DNA from 3 places in the Pseudacidovorax sp. DMC4 genome. Region 3 is predicted to be linked to each of the others. Evidence: predicted binding sites of a transcription regulator. Region 3 holds the regulator's gene; each other region holds the start of a gene.
The links. The regulator sigma-54, encoded in region 3, starts transcription at its own class of promoters, with help from an activator protein. The targets are predictions, from matches to a motif close to TGGCANGNAANCTGCTTT.
Positions count from the first base shown of each region.

Region 1: a site for sigma-54 is predicted at 3,652-3,669, ahead of ACT54X_RS19180 (BMP family protein). Genes of this name have one in related genera too.
Region 2: a site for sigma-54 is predicted at 4,362-4,379, ahead of nifE (nitrogenase iron-molybdenum cofactor biosynthesis protein NifE). Genes of this name have one in related genera too.

Region 1 is NZ_JBQUYR010000010.1:87,583-96,972, forward strand. Features, by position in the region: gene ACT54X_RS19165 (ABC transporter permease) at 1-118, opposite strand, end outside; gene ACT54X_RS19170 (ABC transporter ATP-binding protein) at 121-1,704, opposite strand; gene ACT54X_RS19175 (5'-methylthioadenosine/S-adenosylhomocysteine nucleosidase) at 1,692-2,609, opposite strand; gene ACT54X_RS19180 (BMP family protein) at 2,623-3,621, opposite strand; gene upp (uracil phosphoribosyltransferase) at 3,904-4,539, opposite strand; gene ACT54X_RS19190 (URC4/urg3 family protein) at 4,590-5,912, opposite strand; gene ACT54X_RS19195 (GTP cyclohydrolase II) at 5,909-7,189, opposite strand; gene ACT54X_RS19200 (PAS domain S-box protein) at 7,333-9,390, shown strand, end outside.
Region 2 is NZ_JBQUYR010000014.1:87,611-97,000, forward strand. Features, by position in the region: gene fdxB (ferredoxin III, nif-specific) at 1-6, opposite strand, end outside; gene ACT54X_RS23065 (CCE_0567 family metalloprotein) at 38-238, opposite strand; gene ACT54X_RS23070 (NifX-associated nitrogen fixation protein) at 383-880, opposite strand; gene nifX (nitrogen fixation protein NifX) at 873-1,292, opposite strand; gene nifN (nitrogenase iron-molybdenum cofactor biosynthesis protein NifN) at 1,323-2,750, opposite strand; gene nifE (nitrogenase iron-molybdenum cofactor biosynthesis protein NifE) at 2,762-4,324, opposite strand; gene ACT54X_RS23090 (TonB-dependent receptor) at 4,597-6,816, shown strand; gene ACT54X_RS23095 (hypothetical protein) at 6,847-7,665, opposite strand; gene ACT54X_RS23100 (LLM class flavin-dependent oxidoreductase) at 7,679-8,533, opposite strand; gene ACT54X_RS23105 (hypothetical protein) at 8,550-8,906, opposite strand; gene ACT54X_RS23110 (AAA family ATPase) at 8,936-9,390, opposite strand, start outside.
Region 3 is NZ_JBQUYR010000006.1:265,888-275,277, forward strand. Features, by position in the region: gene ACT54X_RS13415 (THUMP domain-containing class I SAM-dependent RNA methyltransferase) at 1-961, opposite strand, end outside; gene ACT54X_RS13420 (RNA polymerase factor sigma-54) at 1,063-2,655, opposite strand; gene lptB (LPS export ABC transporter ATP-binding protein) at 2,738-3,514, opposite strand; gene lptA (lipopolysaccharide transport periplasmic protein LptA) at 3,511-4,182, opposite strand; gene ACT54X_RS13435 (thiol:disulfide interchange protein DsbA/DsbL) at 4,355-5,011, opposite strand; gene ACT54X_RS13440 (SPOR domain-containing protein) at 5,105-5,803, opposite strand; gene argS (arginine--tRNA ligase) at 5,860-7,560, opposite strand; gene ACT54X_RS13450 (EAL and HDOD domain-containing protein) at 7,638-8,924, shown strand; gene ACT54X_RS13455 (PsiF family protein) at 9,122-9,390, shown strand, end outside.

The DNA.
Region 1 (9,390 bases), on a different contig from region 3:
CTGGCGCCCCGGCCCACAGCACCAGCAGGGCGCTGACCAGCAACGTGAAGGCCACTGCGCCCACGGGCGCCAGCACCAGCGCCGTGCGTGAGGGCTGGGTGCGTCGTTCGAGCCGCATCGTCATGCGGGCGTCCTTTCCGTTTCGCCGGCCATCGCCAGGCCGATGGCCTCGCGCGTCCAGGCCTCGGCCGGTCGCGTGGGCGTGAGGTGGCCGCCCTGCATCACGGCGACCTGATCACCCAGGGCCAGCACCTCGTCGAGATCGTCCGAGATCAGCAGCACCGCCGCGCCTGCGTCGCGCGCCGCGATCAGCTGCCGCTGCACATAGGCCACGGCGCCGATGTCCAGGCCCCAGGTCGGCTGGTGCGCAACGATCAGCCGCGGCACCGCCATGGAGCCCGCATCGGGCGCGGTCAGTGCGCGCCCGAGGATGAGCTTCTGCATGTTGCCGCCCGACAGCGAGCGGGCCGGCACATCGAGTCCGCCGCCGCGCACGTCGAAGGCCTGCTGGATGCGCGCTGCATGGGCGCGTGCCGCCGCGCGGCGCACCCAGCGAAGGCCGGGCAGCAGCCGGCGCGAGAAGGCGGCCGTGCGCAGGCGCTCGGCCACCGCGTTCTCCCACACCGGCAGGTCGCCCACCACGCCCACGGCATGGCGGTCTTCAGGGATGCGCGCCACCCCCTGCGCCACCAGCCGCGCAGGCTGTGCAGAGAGCGGCGCACCGAGGAGCTTCAGCCATCCGGATCGCGCCTTGCGCGTGCCGCACAGCAGCTCGGCCAGCGCGACCTGTCCGTTGCCGGAGACGCCGGCAATCGCCGTGATCTGCCCCGCGCGCAGTGTCAGAGACACCTCGTGCAGCGCGCCGGCGCCACCTTCGGTGCTCACGCCGTCGAGCACGCACACCTCGGCGCCAGCGCCGGAGGCGGGCTGCCGCACCGGCGCCTCCACCGCATGGCCCACCATCCATTGCGCGAGCTGCGCCTGCGTGGTGTCGGCTGCGCGGGCCTCGGCCACCAGGCGGCCCTGGCGCAGCACGGCGACGCGGTGCGAGACGCGCAGCACCTCGCCCAGCTTGTGGCTGATGAAGATGATCGACAGCCCCTGCGCCACCATCTGGCCCAGCGTGTCGAACAGCGCCTCGCTCTCCTGCGGCGTGAGCACGGCGGTGGGCTCGTCCAGGATCAGGATGCGGGCGCCGCGGTACAGCGCCTTGAGGATCTCCACCCGCTGGCGTTCGCCGACCGACAGCGTGGCCACGCGCGCATCGGGCGACACCGGCAGGCCGAATCGACGGGCCACCGCCTCCAGCCGCTCGCGCGCCGCCACGCGGCGGGTGAAAGGCTGCCACAGCGGCTCGCTGCCCATCACGATGTTGTCGAGCACGCTGAGGTTGTCGGCCAGCGTGAAGTGCTGGTGCACCATGCCGATGCCCGCCGCCAGCGCCGCCTGCGGATGGCCGGGCGGCAGGGGCTGGCCGAAGGCCTCGATCCGCCCCTCGTCGGCCACGTAATGGCCGAACAGGATGGACATCAGCGTGGACTTGCCGGCGCCGTTCTCGCCCAGCAGCGCCAGCACTTCGCCGGCCTGCAGGGTGAGCGAGATCGCGTCGTTGGCCACCAGCGGGCCGAAGCGCTTCGTGATGCCCGAGAGCCGCAGCACCGGCACGCCGCCGGCCGCGCCGCCGGCCGGGCTCAGGGCTTCCATTGCGCCAGGAAGGCCAGCAGCACCTGCGCCGAGTTGTCGGCCGCCAGGCGCATGAAGGTCCCCATCTCGTTGGCGCCCTCGCCACCGCCGGCCAGATCGCTGAGCGAGCGGAAGGCGAGGTAGGGCACGCCGTTGGCATGGGCCACCATGCCCACCGCCGCCGTCTCCATGTCCAGAACGTTGGCCTGGAAGGTGGCGTAGGTGTATTCGCGGAAGGCCTTGTTGTCCATGAAGGCCTGGCCCGACACGCCGTTGCCGCCGACCACCAGGCGCGGCGCGTGTTTCAGGCAGGTGCCGGCCGCACAGGCCGCCAGGTCCACCTTCATGGTGCGCGCCGCGGCCAGCATGCCCGGGTCCACCTCGAACCAGAAGCGCCGCGTGACCTGCGGCTGCGCCGCGGAGCGGAATTCCACCGGCCGCGGAAACATCATGCCGAAGTTGGGCAGCGTGGCGTCCTGGATGAAGGGCGGCTTCTCGTAGCGGCCGGGCGCGGCTTCCTTGGCCATCAGCACTTCCAGGTACTGGCCCCACTGGGCCGGCACCGTGACGTCGCCGATGGACAGGTTGGGATTGACGCCCCCGGCGATGCCGCTGAACACCACATGGCTGACCTTGAAGCGGTCCAGCGCCAGCTGCGTGTTCATGGTGGCGTTGGTCATGCTGATGCCCGACAGGAACAGCACCACCGGCCGCCCTTGCAGCGTGCCGGTGTGGAACTCCACACCGTTGATGCGCTTGGTGCGCGCGTCCTGCAGCTTCTGGCGCAGCAGCACCAGCTCAGGCTCGAAGGCCGACATGACCGCGATGCGCGGGGTGTCGGCAACAGGGGGCGGCCCCATGCCGGCGCAGCCGGCCAGCGCGGCGCTGGCGGCGAGGGCCAGCAGGAATCGGCGGAAGCTGTTCATGCGGCCAGGGGCCTCACTTGGACGACTTGGGCTGGCGGTCGTCGATCTTGACGCTGTACTTGCCCGACAGGATCTCCGCCTCGCGCGCCTTGACCTTGGCGACCAGATCGGCCGGCACCTTCTTTTCGAAGGTGCCCAGCGGGGAGAGCTCGGAGCCCTTGTATTGCATCTGCGAGTAGGGGCCGTAGTCCTCGGCCTTGAACTGGGCGTCCTTGACCAGCTTGATGGCGCGGTCGACGGAGGGCTCCATGTTCCACAGCGCCGACACCACCACCGTGTCGGGGTACTGCGGCTGCGTGTTGATCACGTTGCCGATGGCCAGCACCTTGCGCTCCTTGGCCGCGTCGCTCACGCCGAAGCGCTCGGCGTACATGATGTCCGCGCCCTTGTCGATCATGGCGAAGGCGGCCTCCTTGGCCTTGGGCGGATCGAACCAGCTGTTGATGAAGCTCACGCTGAACTCCACCTTGGGATTCACTTCCTTCGCGCCGGCCATGAAGGCGTTCATCAGCCGGTTGACCTCGGGAATGGGAAAGCCGCCGACCATGCCGATCTTGTTGGACTTGGTCATGCCGCCGGCGATCATGCCGGTGAGGTAGGCGGGCTCCTGGATGTAGTTGTCGAAGACGCTGAAGTTGGGCGCCTGCGGCTTGCCGGAGGAGCCCATCAGGAACATGGTCTTGGGGATGTCCTTGGCCACCTTGCGGGCCGCAGCCTCGACGGCGAAGGCCTCGCCCACGATCAGCTGGTTGCCGGCCGTGGCGTACTCGCGCATCACGCGCTCATAGTCGGCATTGGCCACGTTCTCGGTGGCCTTGTACTCGATCTCGCCGCGTGCCTCGGCCGCCTTGAGTGCCTTGTGGATGCGGCCCACCCATTGCTGCTCGAAGGGCACGGTGTAGACCGCGGCCACCTTGAGCTTGGACTGGGCGAACGCGAACTGCGGCAACCCGACCGCGACAAGCCCCGCCAGGGCGGCGGCACTCAGGATCAGGGGACGGCGCTGGATCATCTTTCTCACTCCTCGTTGATGGGTGTTGGACAAGCAGGATTGGTGCCGGGGCTGCAGCCAGGCACGGCGGGCGATTCGCACGACCAGGACAACCGGGCCACCCGGCGCCCATGCGGCAAGGAACACCAGCTTCGCCCGACACGCCGCCCCGCACTTAGACAGAAGGCCGCGGAGCAGGCCACGCCAGCAACACGCGCGGAACCGGCTTTGCCGGGCCGCTGCGTGTGCCCCCGGAGGGGGTTGGCGGAGCGGGCCCCAGCCCGCGCAGCCTGGGGGCGAGCTCTACTTCGTACCGAAGATCCGGTCGCCCGCGTCGCCCAGACCCGGCAGGATGTAGCCATGCTCATTGAGTTGCCGGTCGATGGCCGCGGTGTACACCGGCACATCCGGATGCGCCTCGTACATGGTCTTCAGGCCTTCGGGGCAGGTCAGCAGGCAGACGAACTTGATGGACTTGGGCGACAGCTCCTTCAGGCGCTCCACCGCCGCCACGGCCGAATTGCCGGTGGCCAGCATCGGGTCGACCACCACGATGTCGCGCTCGTCCATGCCGCTGGGCATCTTGAAGTAGTACTCGACGGCCGTGAGCGTCTTGGGGTCGCGGTACAGGCCGATGTGGCCGACGCGCGCCCCGGGCACCACGCTGAGCATGCCGTCCAGGATGCCCGTGCCGGCCCGCAGGATCGACACGAACACCAGCTTCTTGCCGTCGATCACCTGGCCGCGTGTCACTTCGAGCGGCGTCTCGATCTCGATCTCCGACGTCGGGATGTCCCGCGTCACCTCATAGGCCATCAGCGAGGCCAGTTCGTTGAGCAGGCGGCGGAAGCTGTTGGTCGAGGCGTCCTTGCGACGCATGAGCGTGAGCTTGTGCTGGACGAGCGGATGGGTGATCAGGTGAGCGTTGGGCGTCGTCATGAATCGTTCTTGTCAAAAACAGAAGGCGTGCGATGGTAGAGGAGGCGGGCTCAGAACACCGTGCCGTCGCTCTCGATGCGCAGCGGGGGCAGGCCATGGCGCAGGCGCTGGGCCACGGCCCGGCCGGCCGCCCAGGTGCCGCCTTCGAGGATGCAGGCCAGCGGCATCTCCTCGGCGCTGCGGCCGACGTGGCGACGCACGATGGGTGCCAGCTCATCGAGCAGTGCCACGGTCAGGGCGCGCCATTCGACGATGAATTCGTCGCCGACCTGCCAAGTGCGTTCGAGCAGGGCCGCATCGCGCGGCACGATCACGCCGGTGTCCAGCAGCAGGCCGCCATTGCGGTACTCGGGCAGGGCGGTGAGGGCGTCCAGTCCTTCGACCTTCACGCCCGCCCACTCGAAGGGCTCGATCAGCGAATAGGTGAGCCACTGCGACAGCTTGTGGAAGGGTACCCAGCCGTGGGTGCGGCCCTCACCGCCGACCGCGCTGTGCGCCCAGCAGTCGCCCAGGGCCAGCGCCGGCTCGCCTGGGCCGGGCAGGGCGGTGGGGTGGCGATGCAGGTAATTGGCCGAGGGCCAGATGGCCGAGAGCGAATCCAGCAGCAGCGTGAGGATGGCGTGCACCTGCACCGTCGCGGTGGGCGGGACCGCCACGCCTTCGGGCGCGATGAGCATGTCGAACAACCCGCCGGGCCGCTGCACCTCGGTGCCGAAGACGGCCGGCTGCTCGGCCAGCACCTCACCCAGGCGGCGCAGCAGCGTGACCCGGCCGTCCAGGCCGACCAGCGGGTTGTCGCTGCGCACCTGGAAGGCTTGCGCCAGGCGGTCGGTCACCAGGGCACGCAGGCCGGCGGCATCGGCCTGCAAAGGGCGATCCGGGTCAGAAGAAAACAGTCCGGCCTTGAAGGCATGGAAGCTGGCCACGCCCAGGCCCTCGGAACGGGTGAAGCGCTGGTCGGACGCCGACTCGTGGTAGGCCCAGTCGGCACCGGCGCCCGCATCCAGCAGCACGCTCACCACGGCGAGATCGATGCGCGCCTTGGCCTTCTCGCGGGGCGTCGCATGTTCGCCCAGCAGATGATCGAGTTCGGCCGCCCGGTCGACGCCGCCCGCCTCGAAATGCCGCCAGCGGCTGTGGTACGGGATCGGCCGCCACGCGTAGCGCGCCTGGGTGACCTGGGCCACTTCACGCGCCGCATCGTCCAGGCTCGTCTCGTCGCCGATGGTGAAGAAGGCCGATTCGCCGCGGCGCGCGCGGGCCAGCAGTTCGGCCGCGCGCTCGCGCACGGCGACCGTCGTGCGCAGCCAGGCGACGGCGGCCTCGGGTTGGTTGAGGTCGGTGGCGGGAAGCACGTGTTGGCTGTCCGTCATTCGCCCAGCCCCCGGCCGCGGGTGGCCTTGAGTTCATCGGTACCGGGCACCTTGCCGGGTGTGAAATAGCCGGCCGCCATCTTGGCGTCGATCTCGACCCGGGCATCCGCCGGGATGAGGTCGTCGGGGATGTTGACGCGCTCGCCCACTTCGATGCCCGAGCCGGTGATGGCGTCGTATTTCATGTTGCTCATGGAGACCAGCCGGTGGATCTTGCGGATGCCCAGCCAGTGCAGCACGTCGGGCATCAGCTCCTGGAAGCGCATGTCCTGCACGCCGGCCACGCATTCGGTGCGGGCGAAGTACTGGTCGGCGGTGTCGCCGCCCACCTGCCGCTTGCGGGCGTTGTAGACCAGGAACTTGGTGACCTCGCCCAGCGCGCGGCCTTCCTTGCGCGCGTAGGAGATCAGGCCCACCCCGCCGCGCTGGGCGCCCTGGATGCACTCCTCGATGGCGTGCGTGAGGTAGGGGCGGCAGGTGCAGATGTCGGAGCCGAACACGTCCGAGCCATTGCATTCGTCGTGCACGCGGGCGGTGAGCTCGACCTCGGGGTTGGCCAGGTCGCGCGGCTTGCCGAAGATGTAGATCGTCTGCCCGCCGATGGGTGGCAGGAAGACTTCGAGGTCGGAGCGCGTGACGAGCTCGGGATACATGCCGCCCGTCTCCTCGAAGAGCACGCGCCGCAGGTCGGTCTCGGAGCAGCCGAATCGTCGGGCCACGCCCGGCAGCCACCAGACCGGCTCGATGGCCGCCTTGGTGACGAGGGCCGCGCCACCGGCAGTCAGGAACTTGCCGTCGGCCTTCAGGCGGCCTTTCTGCAGCGCGTCGATCACCTCGGGCAGGATCACATGTGCCTTGGTCACGGCGATGGTGGGCCGGATGTCGTAGCCCGCAGCCAGCTCCTGCGCGAACACGTCGGAGACGACGGCGCCCCAGGGGTCCATCGACACGATCTTGCCCGGCTCGCTCCATTGCGGATAGGGCCCGATCGCGTCGGTCGGCGACGTGTTGGTGAGGTCGGCACGGTGCTCGCGCTTGAGCGCCCCCGCGGCCACGGCCAGTGCGCGGTAGACGCTGTAGCTGCCGCTGTGGGTGCCGATCACGTTGCGGTGGGCGCGCTTGGTCGTAGTGCCCACGACCGGTCCGCGTTCGGCCGGGGTGGCCGCGTCCCAGTGGATGGGCAGCGAGCCCAGGCCGCCGGCATGCGAGGTCAGGCGGACGTGCTGGCGGGAGGAGGGTGAGGTGGCAGGGGGAGACGTGGTGCTGTCTACAGACATTGCAGGCCCTCAAAAATGTCAATGTAGCGAGGGGTCGGACCGCTGGCAAGAAAAGAGGGCATGCGCCGCGTCCTCCCCCAAATAGCCGAGACGCAGGAGGGCGGACAGGCTTGGGTTACTTTCTGCAATATAGTGAAAAAGCCATGTCGTGGTTCTCCTCTGCCGGCTTTGCTGCCGAGCCTCTGCTCTGGCGCCTCCACGATGCGCGGCTGGTCGGCCTGTCGGTGGTCCTGGCCATCCTGTCTTCCATCCTGGCGGTGCACATGGCATCGCTGGGCTGGCGCGCGCGACATGCCGGCATCCGCCATCTGAGCGCGGCCGGTGGCGCGCTGGCCATGGCCTGCGGCATCTGGGCGATGCATTTCATCGGCATGCTGGCCTTTGCCTTGTGCGCCGCGGCCCCGATCGGGCTGGGCATGACGGCGCTGTCGCTGCTGCCTGCGCTGGGCGCCTGCTGGGTGGCCATGCTGCTGCTCACGCGCGCGCATCTGGGCCGGGCGGCCATTGCCTGGGGCGGGGTGGCGGTGGGCGCGGGCATCGGCGCCATGCACCATGCCGGCATGGCCGCCTCGGCGGCCATGGTCGGCATGCGCCACGATCCCGGCTTGACCGCCTTCTCCCTGGTGCTGGCTGTGCTGCTGGCCACGCTGGCGCTGTGGGTCTATGCCCGCCTGCGCACGCAGGCGCAGGACCGGCCCTGGCGGGTGGCGGCCGTCGCGGGGTCGGTGCTCGGCCTGGCCATCCTCGCCATGCATTACACGGCGATGGCAGCGCTGCACTTCGACGGCGTCGCCATCGATGGCGTCCCTGAGGGGCGGCACACGCTGCTGGTGGTGGCCATTGCCGGATTCGTGGCCCTGATCGGCCTGCTGGCGGTGGCGCTGCACGTGGGGTTGCGCCAGCGTCATCTGCTGGAGCAGGTGCGCCGCAGCGAGTCGCGCCTGCGCGCCCTGGTGGACACGGCGGTGGACGGCATCGTGATGATCGATGCACGCGGCACCATCCAGTCGTTCAATGGCGCCGCCGAGCGCCTGCTGGGCTGGCGGGCCGACGAGGTGGTCGGCCGCAACATCGCGATGCTGATGCCCGAACCGCATCGCGGGGGCCATGACGGCTACCTGGACCGCTACATGAAGACGGGCCTGGCCAGCATCATCGGCGTGGGCCGCGAGGTGGAAGCGCGCGACAAGCAAGGGCGGCTGCTGCCGGTCCGCCTGGCCGTGGGCCGGGCAGAGCTCCAGGACGAGGCGCTGTTCGTCGGCTTTCTCACCGACATCCGCGAGCGGCAGGACATGGAGCTGTCGCTTCGCCGCAGCGAAGAACAGTTCCGCTCGCTCATCGCCAACATTCCCGGCGTGACCTTCCGCTGCCGCTTCGCCCGCGACTGGCGCATGCTGTTCATCAGCGACGCCGTGGAGGGCCTGTGCGGCTTCCCGGCGGAGGACTTCCTGGCCGGGCGCATCAGCTATGCGGACCTGATGCACCCGGACGATGTCGAGCGCATCTGGCAGCAGGTCGGCCAGGCGCTCGCCCAGGACCGCTCCTACCACGTCGAATATCGCCTGCGGCACCGCAGCGGCCGGTTGCGCTGGGTGTCGGAAACCGGCCGGGGCGTGCGCGGCAATGATGGTGAGATCCAGTGGATCGACGGGGTGATGGTCGACAACACGGCGCTGCGCGCGCGCAACGCCGAGTACGAGGGCATCGTCAACGCCATCGGGCGCGCCCAGGGCATGGTCGAGCTGGACCTGGATGGACGCATCCTGCGTGCCAACGACCTGTTCCTGCGCCTGGTCGGCTACACCATGGAAGAGCTGCGCGGCCAGCCCCATGCGGTGCTGTGCCGGCCCGAAGAGGTCCAGAGCGCCGACTATGCCGAGCGCTGGCGGCGGCTGCGCGCCGGCGAGCAGCAAAGCGGCGAATATGCCCGCATCACCCGGGACGGACGGGAGGTGTGGCTGCACAGCTTCTACAACCCGATCCTCGATGCCGAGGGGCGGCCCTTCAAGATCCTCAAGCTGGCGGCGGACCTGAGCGAGCGGCGCCTGATGGAGCAGGCCCTGCGCGACGCCAAGGAACGCGCCGAATCCGCCGCGGCGGCGCGCAGCAGCTTCCTGGCCAACATGAGCCACGAGATCCGCACGCCGATGAACGCCATCATCGGCTTCTCGGAGGTGCTGCTCGATTCGCCGCTCGACGCC
Region 2 (9,390 bases), on a different contig from region 3:
GGTCATGGCTGGCTCGGGGCTGGCGGGGCGTGCGTCGTCAGGCCGCTGCGGCGGCAGAGGCCTTCCGGGCGGCCATCAGCGCGGCATGGGCCTCGTGGCAGCGCTGGGCCACCTCCAGGATGCGCTCCCAGTTGTTCGGCAGCTCTTCCGACAGGTCATGCAGGTCCATCTTGGCCTGCACGGCCTGGGCGTTGAGCTTCTTGAGGCGGGCTTTCAGTTCTTCTGCTGTTTCAGACATTCGGCGGCTCCTGGGTACTTGGTGGCACACGTCAAGCACTGTGCTCGGGCGCCCGTGGAACCGGCTTTGCCGGGCCACCGGGCGCGCCCCCTTGAGGGGGGATTCGGCTACACGAAGTGAGCAAGAAACGGGGGTGGGTCTATTTCATGCTCCGTAGTTGGCAACGTCCGGGTAGGTGCGGATCATCTGGACGGCCTCGTCCAGGAACTTGCCGCCGGCTTCCGCCAGCTTGGCCAGCGACGGAAAGCCGAAGCGGTGCACGTCGCGCAGCTGCTTGTTGACCACCACCAGCCGCCCGGCGATGAGCACCATGCGGCCGAAGCCCTCGTGGCTCATCTTCATCATGGGCGAGACCATCTGCTTCGTCTCGCGCTCGATGGCCACGGCAATGGCGTTGTAGAACAGCTCCAGGTGCCACAGCGTCTCGGGGTCGGGGTCGCCCATGATCGGAATGGCACGCCGCTCCTCGGGCGTGAGGATGTAGGGCTTGAGCAGCTGCAGGTCGCTCTTGCCCTCCCAGGTGCCGTGGGTGTCCTGGGCGCGCAGCTGCTTGATGAGCTGCTGCACGAAGGGCGACGCCAGGTGCGCCGCGTCGTTGTCGTCGGCCGCCGGGGCGGCGGCCAGGGTTGCTTCTTCAGCCATGGGGGTGGGCTTCCTCTTCGTCCTCGAAATCGAACGCACTGCCGCCGTCCTTGGCCAGTGCCTTGCGCAGCCAGGGCGGCGGCGTGCCCTTGAGCACGTCCTGCAGCTTGTCCAGGATCTGCGCGATGGGTTCGGGCTGCGGCACCTTGATCGGATGGATCTTCAGCGCCACCACCCGCGCCGCGCCCGAGCCGCCGATCGCCGCCACATACAGGATGGCGCAGTCGCGGATGGCGTCCAGCTTGGGGGCGAGCTTGTCCTCGTCGCCGTCTTCCTCCAGCTTGCCGCCGAAGTCGAAGCTTTCGACGAAGCGGTGGCCCTGGGGCGTGACCTCGTACACGACGATGGCCTTGGCCCAGCCGAAATGGGCGTCGACATGGACCTTGTCCTGGGTGGCGAATGCGATCTTCATGGGGACTCCGTGGCGTGGAAAAGAGGTCGCTCAGGCGCTGGCGGCGGCCACGGCCGCGTGGTCGCCGCAGCCGCAGCCCGTGCCGCAGCCGGCCTCCGCCTGCGGCACGGGCTGCGCCGCGCGCAGGGCCTCGGGCGTGAGCGGCCAGTCGCCTTCGTGGTGGTGCGGGATCTGCTCGATCATCAGGTTGGCGATCTCGAAGATCAGGTTCATCGTGCCGCGGTAGCCCACATAGCGGCGGTGCGAGTTGCCGATGCGGTCGAACACCGGAAAGCCCACTCGGAAGAAGGGCTTGCCCAGCCGCTCGGCCATCTGCCGGCCATGCGAGTGCGTGACCAGCAGCTCGCAGCCCGCCTCGGCCGCAGCGCGCTCCATGTCCTCCAGGTCGCCGATCACCACCTGCGCGGCCGGCAGCAGCGCGTGCGCGGCCGAGGGCGTGGTGCTGACGCACACCTTCAGCTCGGCGCCCATCTCGTGCAGCAGACTGCCCACGGCGAGCAGCAGGTCGGGCTCGGCGCCGATCGCCACCTTGGTGCCGCCGGTATAGAAGTGGCCGTCGAGCATCGCGTCCAGCAGCTGGCTGCGCTGGCGGCGGTACTTGGCCGGCACGGGACGTCCGCTGAGCTGCGCCAGCCGCTGCATCAGGCGGTCGTTGCAGGCCAGACCCGTGAGTCGCTCGTAGACCTCGAAGGGCGTGCCGGCGATGTCCTGCAGCGCCTTGGCGGCATCGCGCATCTGCTCGCCCACCGCCAGCGTGAAGGCCGAGGCGCCCGCGGCGCGGATCTCTTCCACCGTCGTGCCGCCCAGCGTGGTGCCGCGCCAGTCGGGCGCGATGTGCCCGTCGAGCGAACCCGAGATGTCGGGCAGCACCACGGCCGTGAGGCCGAAGGCCTCGACGATCTCGCGCAGCTCGTCGATGTCCGCCGGCGACAGGTGGCTGCCCGGCAGCAGCGTGAGCTGCGCGGCCACCGTGGGCAGCGGCTTGACCATCGCCCGCACGATGCCGGCGACGGCGTGGCGGTAGCCGTCCTCGAAGGCGCCCACGTAGTCGGGCGTGGAGACGTAGACGATCTCGGTGTCCGCCAGCTCGGGCTTGCGCTGGCGCACGATGGCGAGGAAGCCCTCCACGTCGTCGCCCTTGGTCTCGGTGAGGCCGGTGGAGCAGATGGCGATGATGCGCGGCGCCGCGCGCTGGTGGATGTTCATCAGCGCGGACTCGATGTTCTCGTAGCCGCCGAGGATGGTGGTCACCTCGTTCATCGCGGTGGTCTGCAGCGGAATGGCTTCCTTGAAGTGCCGCACCAGCAGCACCAGCCCGAAGGAGGTGCAGCCCTGCGAGCCGTGCATCACGGGCATGCAGGCATCCAGCCCCATGAAGGCGAAGCTCGCACCCAGCGGCTGGCTCATCTTGAGCGGATTGACCGCGCAGGCTTTCTTCGACTCGACGACCTCGGCCATGGCGCGGCTCCTCAGGCGGGCATTTCGTCGAGCGTCAGGCCCATGGCGCTGCGCGCCACGTCGGCCAGGAACGCCAGGCCCGGCAAAGGCATGCAGTCGGCCAGGGCCGCAGGCTGCGGGGCCTGCGGCGGGATGGGCGCAGGCGCCGGCACCGGCGTGCCCGCCGCCACCGCGCCCAGGCTCTCGCCGTCGTCGCCCCAGGGCGCCGGAATGCGCACCTGCTGCCACACGGGGTTGGAGAGCGCGCGGTCCACCTGGTGCACCAGCTCCACCATGCCCTCGTAGCCGCCATAGGGGTAGTAGCGCTCCTGGTTGATGTCCAGCCAGGGCATGCGGGCCTTGAGCGCCACGAACTGCGAGCGTCCGCCCGACAGCATGATGTCGGCCTTGGCATCGCGCAGCATGGTGTACATCTGCCGCGGCGTCATGTCGTCGATCATGTGGGCGTCGTCGCCCATGATCTCCTTGATCTTCTCCTTGTCTTCCTTGGTGGACTTCTTGATGCTGGTGCCCACCACCTCGATCCCCGCCTCCTGCAGGGCCGACACCACCGACCACGACTTCACGCCGCCGGTGATCAGCAGTGCCCGCTTGCCCGCCAGGCGCTCGCGGTAGGCGGCGATGCGCTTCCAGGCGCGGGCCTCCTCGACCTCGATCAGCCGCTCGGTGCGCTCGATCAGGTCCTCGGGCGCCCCCTGGCGCACCAGCAGCCGCGCGATGTTGCGCAGCGTCTCGCTCATGTCGGAAATGCCGTAGAACGAGCCTTCGAAGTACGGGATGCCCCAGCGCTGCTCCATGCGGGTGGCGATGTTGATCATCGACTTGGAGCACACCATCATGTTCACCTTGGCGCGGTGGCTGCTGGCGATCTCGTTGTAGCGGCCGTCGCCCGAGATGCACGAGAGCACGCGCACGCCCAGCGCATCGAGCAGCGGCTTGGTCTGCCACAGCTCGCCCACCAGGTTGTACTCGCCGATGATGTTGATGTCGTAGGGAGTCGTGTACTCGGGCTCGCGCGTGCCGATCACATAGTCCAGCACCGACTCGCCGCCCAGCTTGTTGCCCAGGTTCTTGGGCCCCGCGAAGCCGGGCGAGTTGACCGGAATCACCGGCTTGCCGAACTTCTCGCTGGCGCGCTTGCACACGGCCTCGATGTCGTCGCCGATCAGCGCCGTGACGCAGGTCTGGTAGACGAAGACCGCGGGCGGGTCGTACTTCTCGATGATCTCGCGCACGCTCTTGAACAGGCGCTTCTCGCCGCCGTAGATCACGTCCAGTTCGTTGATGTCGGTGGTGAAGCCGGTGCGGTAGAGCTGCGAGCCGCTGCTGGCGCTGTGCCGGTTGTCCCAGGAGTTGCCTTCGCAGGCGATGGGGCCGTGCACGAGGTGCGCCACGTCCACGATGGGCTGCAGCGCGATCTTGGCGCCATCGAAGGCGCAGCCGCCAGCCGCAGCGCCGGGCGACAGCTGCTTGGTGCAGCCCTTCTTCTTTTCCTTGGCGCCCTTGGCCTGGTTCTTGTCGCAGCCGGGCTCGTCGAACACCTGGGCGATCTTGGCTTTGAGCGAGGGGGACATCGGGAGGCTCCTTGCACGTGGCGTGGGTGAGGCCTTCATTGCAGATTCGGTGCCAGCCGCAATGCGTTGGAAAGCCAACGCAGAAGCGGCAATCGCGCCTGTCTTCAGCGCCGCCTGTGGCAGGTTTGAAGCAATCGCGACATTCGCGCTGCCGGCATGTGACACACGGGCCCGTTCCTATAATCCGCGCCTTCCGCGACGCCCTTCCGGGCCCGCATCCCGCGCCAGCCAGCCGCTGCCAGCCGCGCATCTCCTCCTCCTGGAGTCCGGCTGTGCCTACCCTGCCCTCCCGCCACCCGTCGCCGCGGCGCAAGCGCGCCCTCCCCCGTTCCACGCGCCGCACCGCCTGGCCGCTGGCCGTGGCGCTCGCCGGCCCCCTGCCGGCATGGGCCCAGGCCGCCACCACCGCCGCCGCCGATACGCAGTTGCCCGCGGTGCAGGTGGAGGACCAACGGGTGCCCGACCTGCAGCAGGACGGCTCGGCCGCCAGCGGCTACCGGGCGCGCACCGCCGCACAGATCGGTCCGCTGGACGCCCGACCGCTGCTCGATACGCCCTACTCCGTGCACGTGGTGCCGCAGGCATTGATGGAGAACCTGCAGGCCACCAAGCCCGACGATGTGCTGCGCATCAACCCCGTCACCCAGCTCACCACGCCGCAGTCGCGCTTCTTCACGGGTGTGACGGTGCGCGGCTTCAGCCTGGGTGCCACCAAGCGCATCGACGGCATGCCCAACACCAACATGGTCAGCGTCGACATGGAGGACAAGGAGCGGCTGGAGGTGCTCACCGGCCTCTCCGGCTTTCTCTGGGGTGCGGGCAACGTGGGCGGCACGCTCAACTACGTGCTCAAGCGGCCCACCTACGAGCCCCTGCGCAGCGTGACGGCGGGCGTGACGGAAGGCCGCAACGGCTATCTGCACGGCGACTTCGGCGGCCGCGTCGACGACGGCGGCAAGCTGGCCTACCGGCTCAACGTTGTCGGCCAGGACGGCGACACCGCCACCGACCACCAGTCGATCCGGCGCGGCCTTGCCAGCGGCGCGCTCGACTGGAACGTGAGCGATACGCTGCAGCTGCAGTTCGACGCCTCGCGCAGCGTCTACCGCATGCGCGGCAGCGAGGCCTACTGGAGCGCCGCCACGGGCGCCAGCTATCCCTCGGCCGACCGGGCCCGCAGCAACTTCTACGGCCAGCCCTTCACGCTGACCGACACCGCGCAGGACCATATGGCCAGCCGCCTGCGCTGGCAGCTGGGCGACAGCGTGGTGCTGCGTGCCGGCCTGGCTCGCCGCACCAGCCGCTCCGACCTGGTGGTGGCCAACAACACCTTCATCGCCGGCGGTGACGGCCGCTACCTGATGCAGACCAGCGCCTGGGAGTACCCCGATTACCTCAACCAGGGCGCCTATGCCTATGCGGGCTGGCGCTTCGCCACCGGGCCGGTGCGGCACACCCTGACCGCCGGCTGGTCGGCCGACCGCACCACCGCCACCAACTACCGCTCGTCCGCCGGCGGCTGGACCACCCTCACGAGCATGCCGGTGAGCTTCGGCCAGCCCGTCTACCTGCCCGACCCGGGCCTCACGCCCACCGGCAGCAAGTACCTGGCCCAGCGCACGCTGCGCCGCAATGTGCTGCTGGGCGACGACATCCGCGTGGGCGACCAGTGGTCCGCCCTCATCGGCGTGAACCAGGCGGGCATCCTGGACTCGGGCTACGGCGCCACCGGCGCCAGCACCAGCCACTACGACGACAGCCGCGTCACGCCGACGGCCGCGCTCATCTACAAGCCCGTGCCGTGGCTCTCGCTCTACGGCAGCACCATGCGCAGCCTGGAACAGGGCGGCGTGGCCGCGGCCACCTACAACGGCCGCCTGGTGAGCAACGCAGGCGCCGTGATGGCGCCGCTCCAGAGCAAGCAAGTCGAGATGGGCCTGAAGGCCGAAGCCCGCGACGTGCTGTGGACGGCGGCGCTCTTCAAGATCGACAAGGGCCTGCAGTACTACGACGCGAGCGGCAGCGGCCCGGTGACCTATGTGCAGGACGGCCGGCAGGTGCACCAGGGCCTGGAGTTCACCGCCACCGGCAAGCCGATGCGCGGCCTCACCGTGGTGGGCGGTCTGACGCTGCTGGACGCCAAGGTCAAGGAGAACCGTCAATCGCCCGCACTGGAAGGCAAGACGCCCATGAACGTGGCCGAGCGCACCGCCAAGCTCTACCTCGAGTACGACCTGGACGGCGTGCCCGGCCTGACGCTTACCGGTGGCGCCTTCTACACCGGCCCGCAGTACGCCGACGCGGCGAACACGCAGCGCCTGCCCGGCTTCGCCACCTTCGACCTGGGACTTCGCTACGCCCTGCGCGCGGCCGGGCTGCCGCTGACGCTGCGGCTGAACGTGGCCAACGTGGCGGACAAGCGCTACTGGCTCAATGCCAACTACCTGGGCAGCCCGCGCACGGTGGCACTGTCGGGGCAGATCAAGTTCTAGGCAGGCGGCCTTCCGCCCGCCGGGCGCCGCTCAGCGCGAACCCGACGATCCCCCCAGCGCGCGCGCCACCGCCAGGGCACGCGCCTGCGGATCGGCCCCCGCCCGTGCGAAGGCGGCCAGCGCACGCCGCATGCGCGGCGCCTTGGCGTAGTCGGCTTCACCGTGGCCGGCATAGGCCGAGAAGTCGCAGATGCACACCTGCAGCAGCTGCTCGAAGCGCTCGGGCCGCTCCACCGCCTCCACCCGTGCCAGCAGCTCGGCGATGGGACCGGCGCGCATGTCGCTGGCGCGGTGCACGCGATCGGCCTCGGCAATGGCCAGATCCGCCAGGTCCAGCACCTCGGGCGGCAGCGCCATGCGCCCGGCCAGGTCCCGCAGCCGGGCCTGGCCGCGCAGTTCGTGGCCCACATGGCTGGGCCAGCAGTGCGGCGGCGTGCCCGCCATGCCGAACTTGTGGGCCAGCACCGCGAAACGCACCGCCAGCGGTGCATGGCGCCGTGCGGCCAGGGCCAGGGCGCGCAGCTGGTGCTCGCCGACGTCCACCGGCAGGGGCTCGTCCGACAGGTGGGGCACGCCGAAGAGCGCGTCCAGCTCCGGCAGGAAGCGCCGGAGCCCGGCGCAGGCCCGCAGCGCCAGGAAGAAGCCCGCCGGGTAGGGCGACTGCAGCGCCCGCTGCAAGGCCGCGCCGGCCTGCTCGGGCGTTAGCCGCTCGATGGCGTCGCGCTGCACGGCACTCACCATCAGTGCGAGGTCCTCCGCATCCGGCGCCGCGCCCGCGCTCTGGGCGGCACCCAGCGCGAGGCGGATCAGCTGCTGCCCCACCGCGGAGGACGCGCGCGACCGGGTCATGGTCAGCGGACCCTCAATCGTCCAGCAGCGGCCGGACCTCGTCGACCATGTCGGCCAGGATGTGCTTGGCGTCGTCGAAGCCCGCGCTCATCGGCACCACGATCACGCCCAGCAGGCCGAAGCGCTCGCCCAGGTGACGCAGCGCCTGCGCCACCTCGGCATGGCTGCCGACCAGGCTGCGCGCCAGCATCGCCGGGGCTGCGTCGGCGCCGGCGCGCCAGTGCGCGAAGGGCTGTGCCAGGGCCAGCGCCGCCTCGCGCGTGGCGGCGGGGCAGGCGAAGCGTGCCAGCAGCACGCCAGGGCCGGCCGATCCGCCCGCCTCGCGGAAGGCGCCGATCAGTGCCTCCACAGCCGCCTCGTCCAGCTCGGCCGGCAGCCACAGGCCCAGCCCGCGGGCGGCGGCCTGCCGCGCGGCCTCGGCACTGTCGACCACGGCCCAGGCCGGCACCGGCACGCCCGGGGCTGCCGGGACCAGGAGTCCACCCTGCCCTGCCAGCCTGGCCTGCAGCGCAGCCAGCGACGCCGTCGCATCCGTGTGGGCGCCGCGCGCATCGGCCGCCAGCGCCAGCCGGCCCCGGCTGAGCAGCGAGGCCGTCGCCAGGCTCTGCGCCAGTGCCTCGGCCTCGTGCCGCGAGGGCTGCACCACGGCGCCGATGCGGGCCTTGGACGTCACGCCCGCCAGATGCCCCACCAGCGCCTCGACCGCCGTGCTGGGATGCGCCGGATCGTCCGCACACTCGGCCAGCCAGATGTCGTCGAAGCCCATCCGGTCGGCCTCCCGCACCAGCACGAACTGCCGGATCAGCGCCCGCCCGTCCTCGCCGGTGGGGTTCTCGAACAGGCACAAGGCACCCAGACGCAGTTTCATGGCAGGTTCCAGGATCTCAGTACGCGTTTTCGAACCACACGGGCTCGATGCGCCGCAGCTGCTCGATCAGGTGCACCGTGGTCGGCAGCAGCGAGCGCACGGCATACCACACGGCCTCCCGGCGCGGCTGGGCGTCGGCCTCGAGCAGGCCGCACAGGGCCTGCCAGCCGCGCCAGTCCACCCAGGCGAGACGCGCCTGCAGCGCCGGCGACAGGTGGGCCAGCGTCTGGGCCACCGTCAGCAGATGAGTCTCCACATGCTGCAGGGTGTTGGGGCTGGCGAAGAGCTCCGCCTCGTCCTGCATCTCGCAGGTAAGCCGGTCCACGGCGTCCGCGCACTGGCGCACGATGTCGCATTGCAGGTGAGGCAGCATGGTGTTCCTCGAAGAAGGTGCTGTGGCGATCAGGCGCCGGCCGGCGTGAGCGCACGGAACATGGCGCAGCGCAGGAAGGCCTCCTCCGTCGCCGGCACACCCTTGTGGCCGCAGTACTTGGCGACCAGCTTGGCCAGGCCCTTGATGTCGCGGCCGGTGGCCTCGGGAAAGAGCGCGGGCAGCCGCTGCAGCAGCGCGGCATCCAGCACCAGGCCGAACTGCTCGCCCATGACCTGCCAGATGCGCAGCCGCGCCGCCTCGTCCGGCGCGTGGTAGCGAATCAGCGCGATGCAGCGCGAGACGATGGCCTCGTCGATGTCGTCGATGCGGTTGGTGGTCAGGAACAGCAGGCCGCTGAAGTACTCCAGCACGCGCAGGAACACGCCCACCACCGCGTTCATGGCCAGGTCGTCGTCGCGGCGCTTGATGTAGACGTCGGCCTCGTCGATCAGCAGCACGGCGCCCCAGCGCTGGGCGCGCAGCA
Region 3 (9,390 bases):
ACGGCGGGTTGAGCAGGATCACGCCGCCGCCCTCGACCGGGGGCATGCGCTGCAGCGCGTCACCGCCGCGCAGTTGCAGCCGGTCGGCCACGCCGGCGCGCTCGGCATTGCGCTGCGCGAAGTCGACCATGCGGTGCGACACGTCGCTGCCAAAGACCCGCACCGAGCCCGCAGCGCGCGCGTCGGCGGGAGCCAGCGCCTCCTCGCGCATCGCGCGCCAGAGTTCGGCGCGGTGCAGCAGCAGCGCCTCGAAGCCGAAGCGCCGCGAGGCACCGGCCGGCACGCCGGCGGCCAGGAGCGCGGCCTCGATGGGAATGGTGCCGCTGCCGCAGCAGGGGTCGTACAGCGGCTGGTCGGAGACGGCACCGGTCTCCGGATCCCACCAGCCGCTGGCGGCCAGCATGGCCGCAGCCAGGGTCTCCTTGAGCGGAGCGTCGCCCTTGTCCACGCGCCAGCCGCGCTTGAACAGCGGCTCGCCGCTGGTGTCGATGTAGAGCGTGACCTCTTCGGCCGTCAGGTGGGCGAAGACGCGCACGTCGGGAAAGCGCGTCTCCACGCTGGGCCGCACGCCGCCGGCGCGGGCGCGGAAGCGGTCGGCGATGGCGTCCTTGATCTTGAGCGTGGCGAAGTTGAGGCTCTGGAGCGGGCTGCCCTGCGCCGTGAGCTCGACCTTGAAGGTCTGGCGCGGCTGGAACCACATCTCCCAGGCGATGCCCGAGGCGGCTTCGTACAGGTCGGCCTCGCTGCGATAGGGCCGGTGCGCCAGCTGCACCAGCACCCGCTGCGCCAGCCGGCTCTTGAGGTTGAGCGCCTGCACGTCGCGCCAGGCGCCCATCACCCGCACACCGCCGCGCAGCACCCGCAGGTCGTCGCCGCTGCGGCCGGTGATGGCATGCACCTCGGCGGCCAGGAGGTCTTCCACGCCGGCGGCGCAGGGCAGGAAAAGGATCAGTTCGTTCACGGCTTCGTCGTCCGAAAAAATGAGGTGGCCGGCCACCGCGATTCGCCGGCACGCCGATCGGAAGCCCCGGCCCGCGCACGGGCCAGGAACGCGGCGGCTCTTTAAAGCGCCTTGCGCAGGTTGGCCGGCGCGATGCGCAGCGCCTCACGGTACTTGGCCACCGTGCGGCGGGCGCATTCGATGCCCTGCTCCTTGAGCATGTCCGAGATCTGGCTGTCCGACAGCGGCTTCTTGACGTTCTCCGAGCCCACGAACTGCTTGATCAGCGCCCGCACGGCCGTGCTGGACGCATTGCCGCCCGTCTCGGTGCCCAGGGCCGAGCCGAAGAAATACTTCAGCTCCACCGTGCCGAAGGGCGTGGACATGTACTTGGCAGTGGTCACCCGGCTGATGGTCGACTCGTGCAGGCCCAGTTCGTCGGCGATCTCGCGCAGCACCAGCGGGCGCATGGCCAGCTCGCCGTGGATGAAGAAGTTCTTCTGCCGCTCCACGATGGCGTTGGACACGCGCAGGATGGTGTCGAAGCGCTGCTGGATGTTCTTGATGAACCAGCGCGCCTCCTGCAACCGCTGGCTCAGGGCCTGGCTGCCCTCGCCCTTGTGCGACTTGAGCGCGCCGGCATAGATGTCGTGCACGCGCAGCCGCGGCATCACGTCGGGGTTGAGCTGCACGCGGAACTTGATGTTGCTGCCGCGCCCGCTGCGGGTGACGATGACGTCGGGCACGATCACGTGCCGCTCCACATCGACGAAGCGCCGCCCGGGCTTGGGCTCCAGCCGCGCGATCAGTTGCGACGCCTGGCGCACCAGGTCCTCGTTGCTGCGGGTGAGCACGGCCAGGCGCTTGAAGTCGCGCTTGGCCAGAAGGTCCATGGGCTGCTTGCAGATGGCCAGGGCGACCTTGCGGACCTGGTCTTCCTCGTCGCTGTCGTCCGCGTCGGCGCCGGCGCGCAGCTGGATGGCCAGGCATTCGCCCAGGTCGCGCGCGCCCACGCCCAGCGGGTCCAGGCTCTGCAGCAGGCCCAGCGCCACCTGGAAGTGGTGGATCAACTCGTCGAACTCGTCGTTGTCGTCGCCGGCCAGGGCCGAGGCCAGGGCCGGGAGCGAATCCTCCAGGTAGCCGTCGTCGTTGAGCGATTCGATCAGGAAGCGCAGCGCGGCCGAGTCCTCGGGCGTGAGGCGCAGCGACAGCGCCTGGCGGTGCAGGTGGGCCTGCAGCGACTCCTGGCTGCGCGCCAGCTCGGTGGCGTCGGCGCGCTCGTCGTCGTCCTGGCTGCTGCTGTTGTTGCGCGCCGGGGCGTCGCCGCCCCATTCGCTGTCGTCGGGCGAGAACTCCACGGTGCCGTCGCCGTCCCAGTCGGGCTCGGCGTCGACGCTCTCGGTGGCGGGCGCGTCGGCCTCTGCCACGGCGGTGTCGCTGCTGCTGCTCGACGTGCTGCTGGCGCTGGCCGTCGCGGCGTAGTCGGTGCCGTCCTCGCGCTCGTCGCGGGGCACCGGGGCGTCGGCCGCCTCCAGGCCGAACTCCTCGCGCGGCGCCTCCTCGGTCAGACGCTCCAGGAAGGGGTTGTCGTCGAGCATCTGCTCGACCTCCTGGCTCAGCTCCAGCGTCGAGAGCTGCAGCAGCCGGATCGACTGCTGCAGCTGGGGCGTGAGCGCCAGATGCTGCGAGACGCGCAGCGACAGGCCCTGCTTCATGGCCGGCCTCCCACGGATTGCGCAACCATGGGCAGCACAGGAGAGATGCCGGTAGGACGGAACGCGGAAACAGGCACCCTGGCTACATCCGGAAGTGTTCGCCCAGGTACACGCGGCGCACCTCGGCGTTGTCGACGATCTCGGAGGGCGTGCCCTGCGCCAGCACCTGGCCGTCGCTGATGATGAAGGCGTGGTCGCAGATGCCCAGCGTCTCGCGCACGTTGTGGTCGGTAATCAGCACGCCGATGCCGCGCTCCTTGAGGAAGCTGATGATCCGCTGGATCTCGATCACGGCGATGGGGTCGATGCCGGCGAAGGGCTCGTCCAGCAGGATGAAGCGCGGCTGCGTGGCCAGCGCACGGGCGATCTCCACCCGGCGCCGCTCGCCGCCCGACAGGGCCAGGGCGGGTGAGTCGCGCAGGTGGTCGACGCGCAGGTCGGCCAGCAGCTCGGACAGGCGCTGCTCGATGCGATCGCGCGAGAGGGGCGCCATGCGGCCGCGGGCATCGGCTTCTTCCTGCAGTTCGAGTACGGCGCGCACGTTCTCCTGCACCGTCAGCTTGCGGAAGATCGACGCCTCCTGCGGCAGGTACGACAGGCCCATGCGCGCCCGGCGGTGGATGGGCATGTGCTCCACGGCCTCGCCGTCGATGCTGATCTGGCCAGCATCGGCCCGCACCAGGCCGACGATCATGTAGAAGGACGTGGTCTTGCCGGCGCCGTTGGGGCCCAGCAGGCCGACGACCTCGCCCTTCTGCACGTCGAGCGAGACGTTCTTGACCACCTTGCGGCTGCCGTAGCTCTTCTGCAGGCCACGCGCCTGCAGCCGGCTGCCGCCCGCCGGCACCGCGACGCTCACCGGCTGCCCCCGTTCTGGCCCGACAGCGAGCCGCTCTGGCGCAGCGGCGCGCCGGTGCGCGGGCCGGGGGCCGGCACCTGCGTGGGCTCGGTGCTGCGCGGCGACAGGATGGCCCGCACGCGGCCGCCCGGCTGCTGGGTGCCGCCCGGCGGCGGCGGGGCGCCATTGACGGTGAAGGTGTCGTTGGTCTGGTTGTAGGTGATCAGCGGGCCGGAGGTCTCGTCGGTGACGGTGGTGCCGGTCAGCCGGCGCATGACGGCGCGACGGATGAACTTGACGGTGTCGGCGCGGCCGTCGTACTCGATGACCTCGCCCTCGCCCTCGATCCACTCGTCGTTGCCGCCATCGCGGCGCTGCTTGAAGTAGCCGCGCTGGCCCGGGTCGGCGGTGACCACGCCGTACTGGTAGCCCTCCGGGTCCTGCCGGACCTCGACGCGGGTGCCGCGGATGAGCAGCGTGCCCTTGGTGACCACCACCCGACCCGTGAAGATGCTGGTCTGCTTCAGGTCGTCATAGCGCAGCGAGTCGGCCTCGATGTTCATCGGCTGGTTGCGGTCGGCCTTCTCGGCCTGGGCCGCGGCGGCCAGGCCCAGCGCGGCCACGAGGACCATGGCACGGCCGAGGCGGCGCCAGGGAAGGGAGATCGTGGAGTGCGAGGGATGGGTCATAAAGGCACGGAACTTGCTCTTGATTGTAGGCCCGGCTTTGTCTCAAACCGGCGGCCGCGGTGAATGTCCCGCGCTTGCATTCCGGTAGCGCGCACCGTCGGCAGGGCGCGCGGCACACCCGCAATGAAAAGGCCCGCCGAAGCGGGCCGGGGCGCTGGGGCGGGGCGTCGGCTCAGCCCTTGCGCGATTCGGCCGCCAGGGCCTCCACGATCTGCAGGGCGCGGTCGAGCGAACCGGCCAAGTCGCCGTCCACATAGTAGCGGCCGGCCACCCCGAAGGCGGGCACGCCGGCCACCTGGTAGGCCTCGGTCATCTGGCTGGCACGCTTGGCCTTGCCGGCGACGCCGAAGGACTTGAAGGTTTCCTCGAACTTCTTGGCGTCCAGGCCAGGCTGCTTGCCGGCCCACTCGATCACGGCGGCGTCGCCGAAGATGCGTTGGCGGTCGACGTGGATGGCCTGGAAGATCTTCATCTGGAACTCGTCGACCTTGCCCATGGCCTCGAGCGTGTAGTAGAGCTTCTGCTTGGTCTCGACGTCGTTGCCCACGAAGGGCACCGGGATGCGGCGGAAGGCCACGTAGGGCTGCAGCTTCTTGATCCAGGGTTCGAGCTTGGGCTCGAAGGCAGCGCAGTGTGGGCAGTTGTACGAGAAGAACTCGGCCACCTCGACCTTGCCGGCCGGCGCATCGACCGGGGCCGGCTTGCCCAGCGTCACGTAGTCCTTGCCGGCCTTGAAGGCGGAGGCGGGGGTCTGGGCATGGGCCGCCAGGGGGGCCAGGGGGGCCAGCGTCACGGCCGCGGCGGCCAGCGAAAAGTCACGACGTTTCAAGCGATTTCTCCAACAGGGATGCAGACACAGAGCACGTCGGGCGGCAGCGAGTTCCGGCGATCTGCCGCGCCCGACGGCAACAGGGCAAGGCACTCAGCGCTGGACGCGCACCAGGGCGGCGTCGAAGCCGGCGCCGTCCAGTCGTTCCTTCAGCCGGTCAGCGTCGTCCTTCTTGCTGTACGGACCCGCGCGCACCCGGAAGACGGGACGGCCGGCCTGCTCACGCTCGGTGACGCGCACCTCCACGCCCATCAGCGAGAGCTTGGCGCGCTGGGCCTCGGCGTCGTCGCTGGTGCGGAAGGCACCCGCCTGCACGAAGTACACGAAGGGGTCGGACGCCGCATCGCCGCCGCTGGCGGGCAGGCCGGCGCGCGCGCGGGCCAGGTCGCCCAGCGGATCGGCCGAGGGCGGCGGATTGGCTGCCTGCGGCGCGCGCGGCATGGCCGGCGTGACGGCCGTCGGCGGCGTGGCGGCCTGGGGCGGGGTGCCAGGCTGGGCGGCGATGGCCGGCACCGGCGGGGCGGTGGTCACGGGCGGATTGCCGCCGGCCGGCGCACCCGGCGTGGCCGGCGGCTTGGACGGCTGCTTGCCATACAGCGGCGAATTGGGGTCCCAGTCGCGGTTCTTGCGGGCCTCGGCCTCGTCCTGCTCGGCGGCGCGGGGCTGGGTCTTGGTCATGAACGGGATCGGCACCTTGGTGACGTACACCGCCACGCCGAGCGCCACGCCCAGGCCGAGCACGAGCCCGACGATGAGGCCGATGGCGAAATTGCCCTGTTGTCTGGATCTCATGGATTGCCTTGCTGCTGCAGCGCCACCGGCGCGCCGGGGTGGGATTGTGCGGGCTCTCACATCTTGCGCGGCGCGCTGACGCCCAGCACCGACAGGCCGTTGGCCAGCACCTGCGCGCAGGCGGCGACCAGCGCCAGGCGGGCGCGCTTGGTGGGCACGTCGTCCACCAGGATGCGCTCGGCGTCGTAATAGCTGTGGTACGCCGCGGCCAGTTCGCGCAGGTAGAAGGTGACGTCGTGCGGCGCGAAGTCGCGCGCGGCGGCGGCCAGCATCTCAGGGTATTTGGCCAGCAGCAGCATCAGCGGCTGGGCGGCCTCGGTGGCCAGCGGCGCCAGTTCGGTGCCCTTGAGCGCCGCGGCGTCCACGCCTTCCCTGTCCAGCACCGAGCAGATGCGCGCATGGGCGTACTGCACGTAGAAGACCGGGTTGTCGTTGTTCTGAGCCACGGCCAGGTCGACGTCGAAGGTGTATTCGGTGTCGGGCTTGCGGCTGAGCAGGAAGAAGCGCACGGCGTCGGTGCTGGTCCATTCGATCAGGTCGCGCAGCGTGACGTAGCTGCCGGCGCGCTTGCTGATCTTGACCTCCTGGCCGCCGCGCACCACGCGCACCATGGTGTGCAGCACGTAGTCGGGGTAGCCCTCGGGAATGCCGACACCCGCCGCCTGCAGGCCGGCGCGCACCCGGGCGATGGTGCCGTGGTGGTCGGTGCCCTGGATGTTGACCACCTTGTGGAAGCCGCGCTCCCACTTGGCGATGTGATAGGCGACGTCGGGCACGAAATAGGTGTATGTGCCATCCTTCTTGCGCATGACCCGGTCCTTGTCGTCGCCGTAGTCGGTGGAGCGCAGCCACAGGGCGCCGTCCTGCTCGTAGGTCTTGCCGGCCTCGATCAGCTTGTTCACCGTCGCCTCGACCCGGCCGCTGGTGTACAGGCTGGACTCCAGGTAGTACTGGTCGAAGCGCAGCTTGAAGGCCTGCAGGTCCTTGTCCTGCTCGTTGCGCAGGTAGGCGACGGCGAACTGGCGGATGTTCTCGGTGTCGTTGACGTCGCCGTTGGCGGTGAATTCGCGGTCGTCGGCGCGGACGGTCTTCTTCGCCAGGAAGTCGTCGGCGATGTCCTGGATGTAGTCGCCGTTGTAGAAGGCCTTGCTGGCGGGGTTGTCAGGGTCGGTGGGCCAGCAGTCGTCGCCCGGCTTGAAGCCCTTGGCGCGCAGCTGCGTGCTCTTGGTCAGCGTCTCGATCTGAACGCCCGCGTCGTTGTAATAGAACTCGCGGTGGACGGCCTGGCCCTGCGTCGTCAGCAGGTTGCAGATGGCGTCGCCCAGCGCGGCCTGCCGGCCGTGGCCCACGTGCAGCGGTCCGGTCGGGTTGGCCGAGACGAATTCGACCAGCACCTTCTCGTCCGGGCGCACCGGCTGGCTGCCGAAGGCGGCACCGGCGTCGAGCACCTCGTGCACCACCTGCTGCTTGGCGGCCGGCTTGAGGCGGATGTTGAGGAAGCCGGGGCCGGCGATCTCGATGGCATCGACCCAGCGCGCGTACGCAGGCGTGTCGAGCAGCGCATTGCGCAGCTCTTCGCCGAGCTGGCGAGGGTTCTTCTTGAGGGGTTTGGCCAATTGCATGGCCGCGGTGCAGGCCAGGTCGCCATGGGCGGCGACCTTGGGGGATTCGAAGGCCGCCCGGCTGCCGGCGCCCGGCTCGAATTGCTCGAGCACCTGGGCCAGCGCCGCCAGAAGGTCCTGTTTGACGGTAAGCATCGAAGGATTTTAGGCGGGCGTGCCAGGCCGCCCCGGGCGCAAACGCTTACGATCCTTTAAGAAAAATTCACTAAAAGATGCGCCACGACGCCGCGGAGGCCCTCTACATCGGCCGCCAGCCCATCCTGGGACGGGACCAGCAACTGCACGCCTATGAACTGCTGTTCCGCAGTGGCCATGCCGCGGGTGCCCAGGTGCTCGACGGCGCCCAGGCCACGGCCACGGTGATCGTCAACGCCTTCGCCGAACTGGGCATGGCCCATGCCCTGGACGGTCATCCCGCCTATATCAACGTCGACACCCAATTGCTCTTCAGCGACGTGCTGGAGCTGCTGCCCCGCCAGGCGGTGGTGCTGGAGATCCTGGAGTCGGTCCCCGCCACGCCAGCCGTGCTGCAGCGCTGCCTGCACCTGCGCGAGGCGGGCTTCACGCTGGCGCTGGACGACGTGGTGGACTTCGATGCCCGCACGGCCGCCCTGCTGCCGCTGGCGCGCGTGGTCAAGGTCGACCTGCTGCCCCTCGCCGCGGATGCCGTGGCTCCGCTGGTGCGGCGCCTCCGCGCGGCGGCACCGGCGGTCCTGCTGCTGGCCGAGAAGGTGGAGCGGCGCGAGCAGTTCGACGCCTGCCTGGCGCTGGGCTTCTCGCTCTTCCAGGGCTACCACTTCGCGCGGCCGACGATCATCGCCGGCCGCCGCCTGGGTCATTCGCAGCACACGCTGATCCGGCTGATGGGTCAGCTGGGCGCCGATGCCGACAGCGGTGCGCTGGAGGAAACGCTCAAGCCCGAGCCCGGCCTGACCATGAACCTGCTGCGCATGGCCAACGCCGCAGGCGCCGGGGCCACGCGCGCGGTCACCTCGCTGCGCGACGTGATCCAGGTGCTGGGCCGCCGCCACCTGCAGCGCTGGGTGCAACTGCTGCTGTTTGCCGCCGATGCCCGGGGTGGCACGGCCAGCCCCCTGCTGCTGATGGCCGCCACCCGCGGCCGGCTCATGGAATCGGCGGCCCAGTTGCTGCGTCCGCGCGATGCGGGCCTGGCAGATGGTGCCTTCATGGTGGGGATGATGTCGCTCATGCCCGCCGTGGTGGGGCTGGCCATGGAAGACATCCTCGGCCCGCTGCGGCTGGCCCCGGCCATCGACCAGGCCCTGCGCGACGGCGCCGGGCTGCTGGGCGAGTTGCTGGCCCTGGCGCAGGCCAGCGAAAGCGGCAACCTGCAAGGGCTGGCCCAGGCCCTGCAGGCCCACCCCGACCTCTCGCCGGCCCTGTTCAACCAGGCCCAGGCCGAGGCCCTGGAATGGGCGCACGCCATCGGCCGCGGAACGGCACCGGCCGGCGCAGGCGGATCGACCGGCGCGGGCTGACCCGGCGGCACGTCAGGCCGCTCGCCGCGCCGCGCCGCGCTCCGCATCGCCTCGCCTCGCCTCGCGCTGGTGCGATTGCAAACTTTCGTTTCATCGTTCGTCGTCATCGCAACCTTTGTGAACCGCGTTGCATGAAAGCCTGGCGCCGCCGGGCCGGTGCCCGAGGGGCGCCGCTTGAGCCGGAAGGACAACCACCCATGAAAAAGCTCGCTTCCCTGATCGCCCTGGGCGCCGCCCTGTCGTTCAACGCCTTCGCCCAGACGCCCACCCCGGCGGCAGCGGCCGCCGAGAAGGCGCCGACCGCGCAGCAGAGCAAGATGAAGACCTGCAACGCCGACGCCGGCGACAAGAAGGGCGACGAGCGCAAGGCCTTCATGAAGCAGTGCCTGTCGGCCAAGCCGGCCAAGGCCGCCACGCAGCAGGACAAGATGAAGAGCTGCAACGCCGACCCCAAGGCCAAGACCCT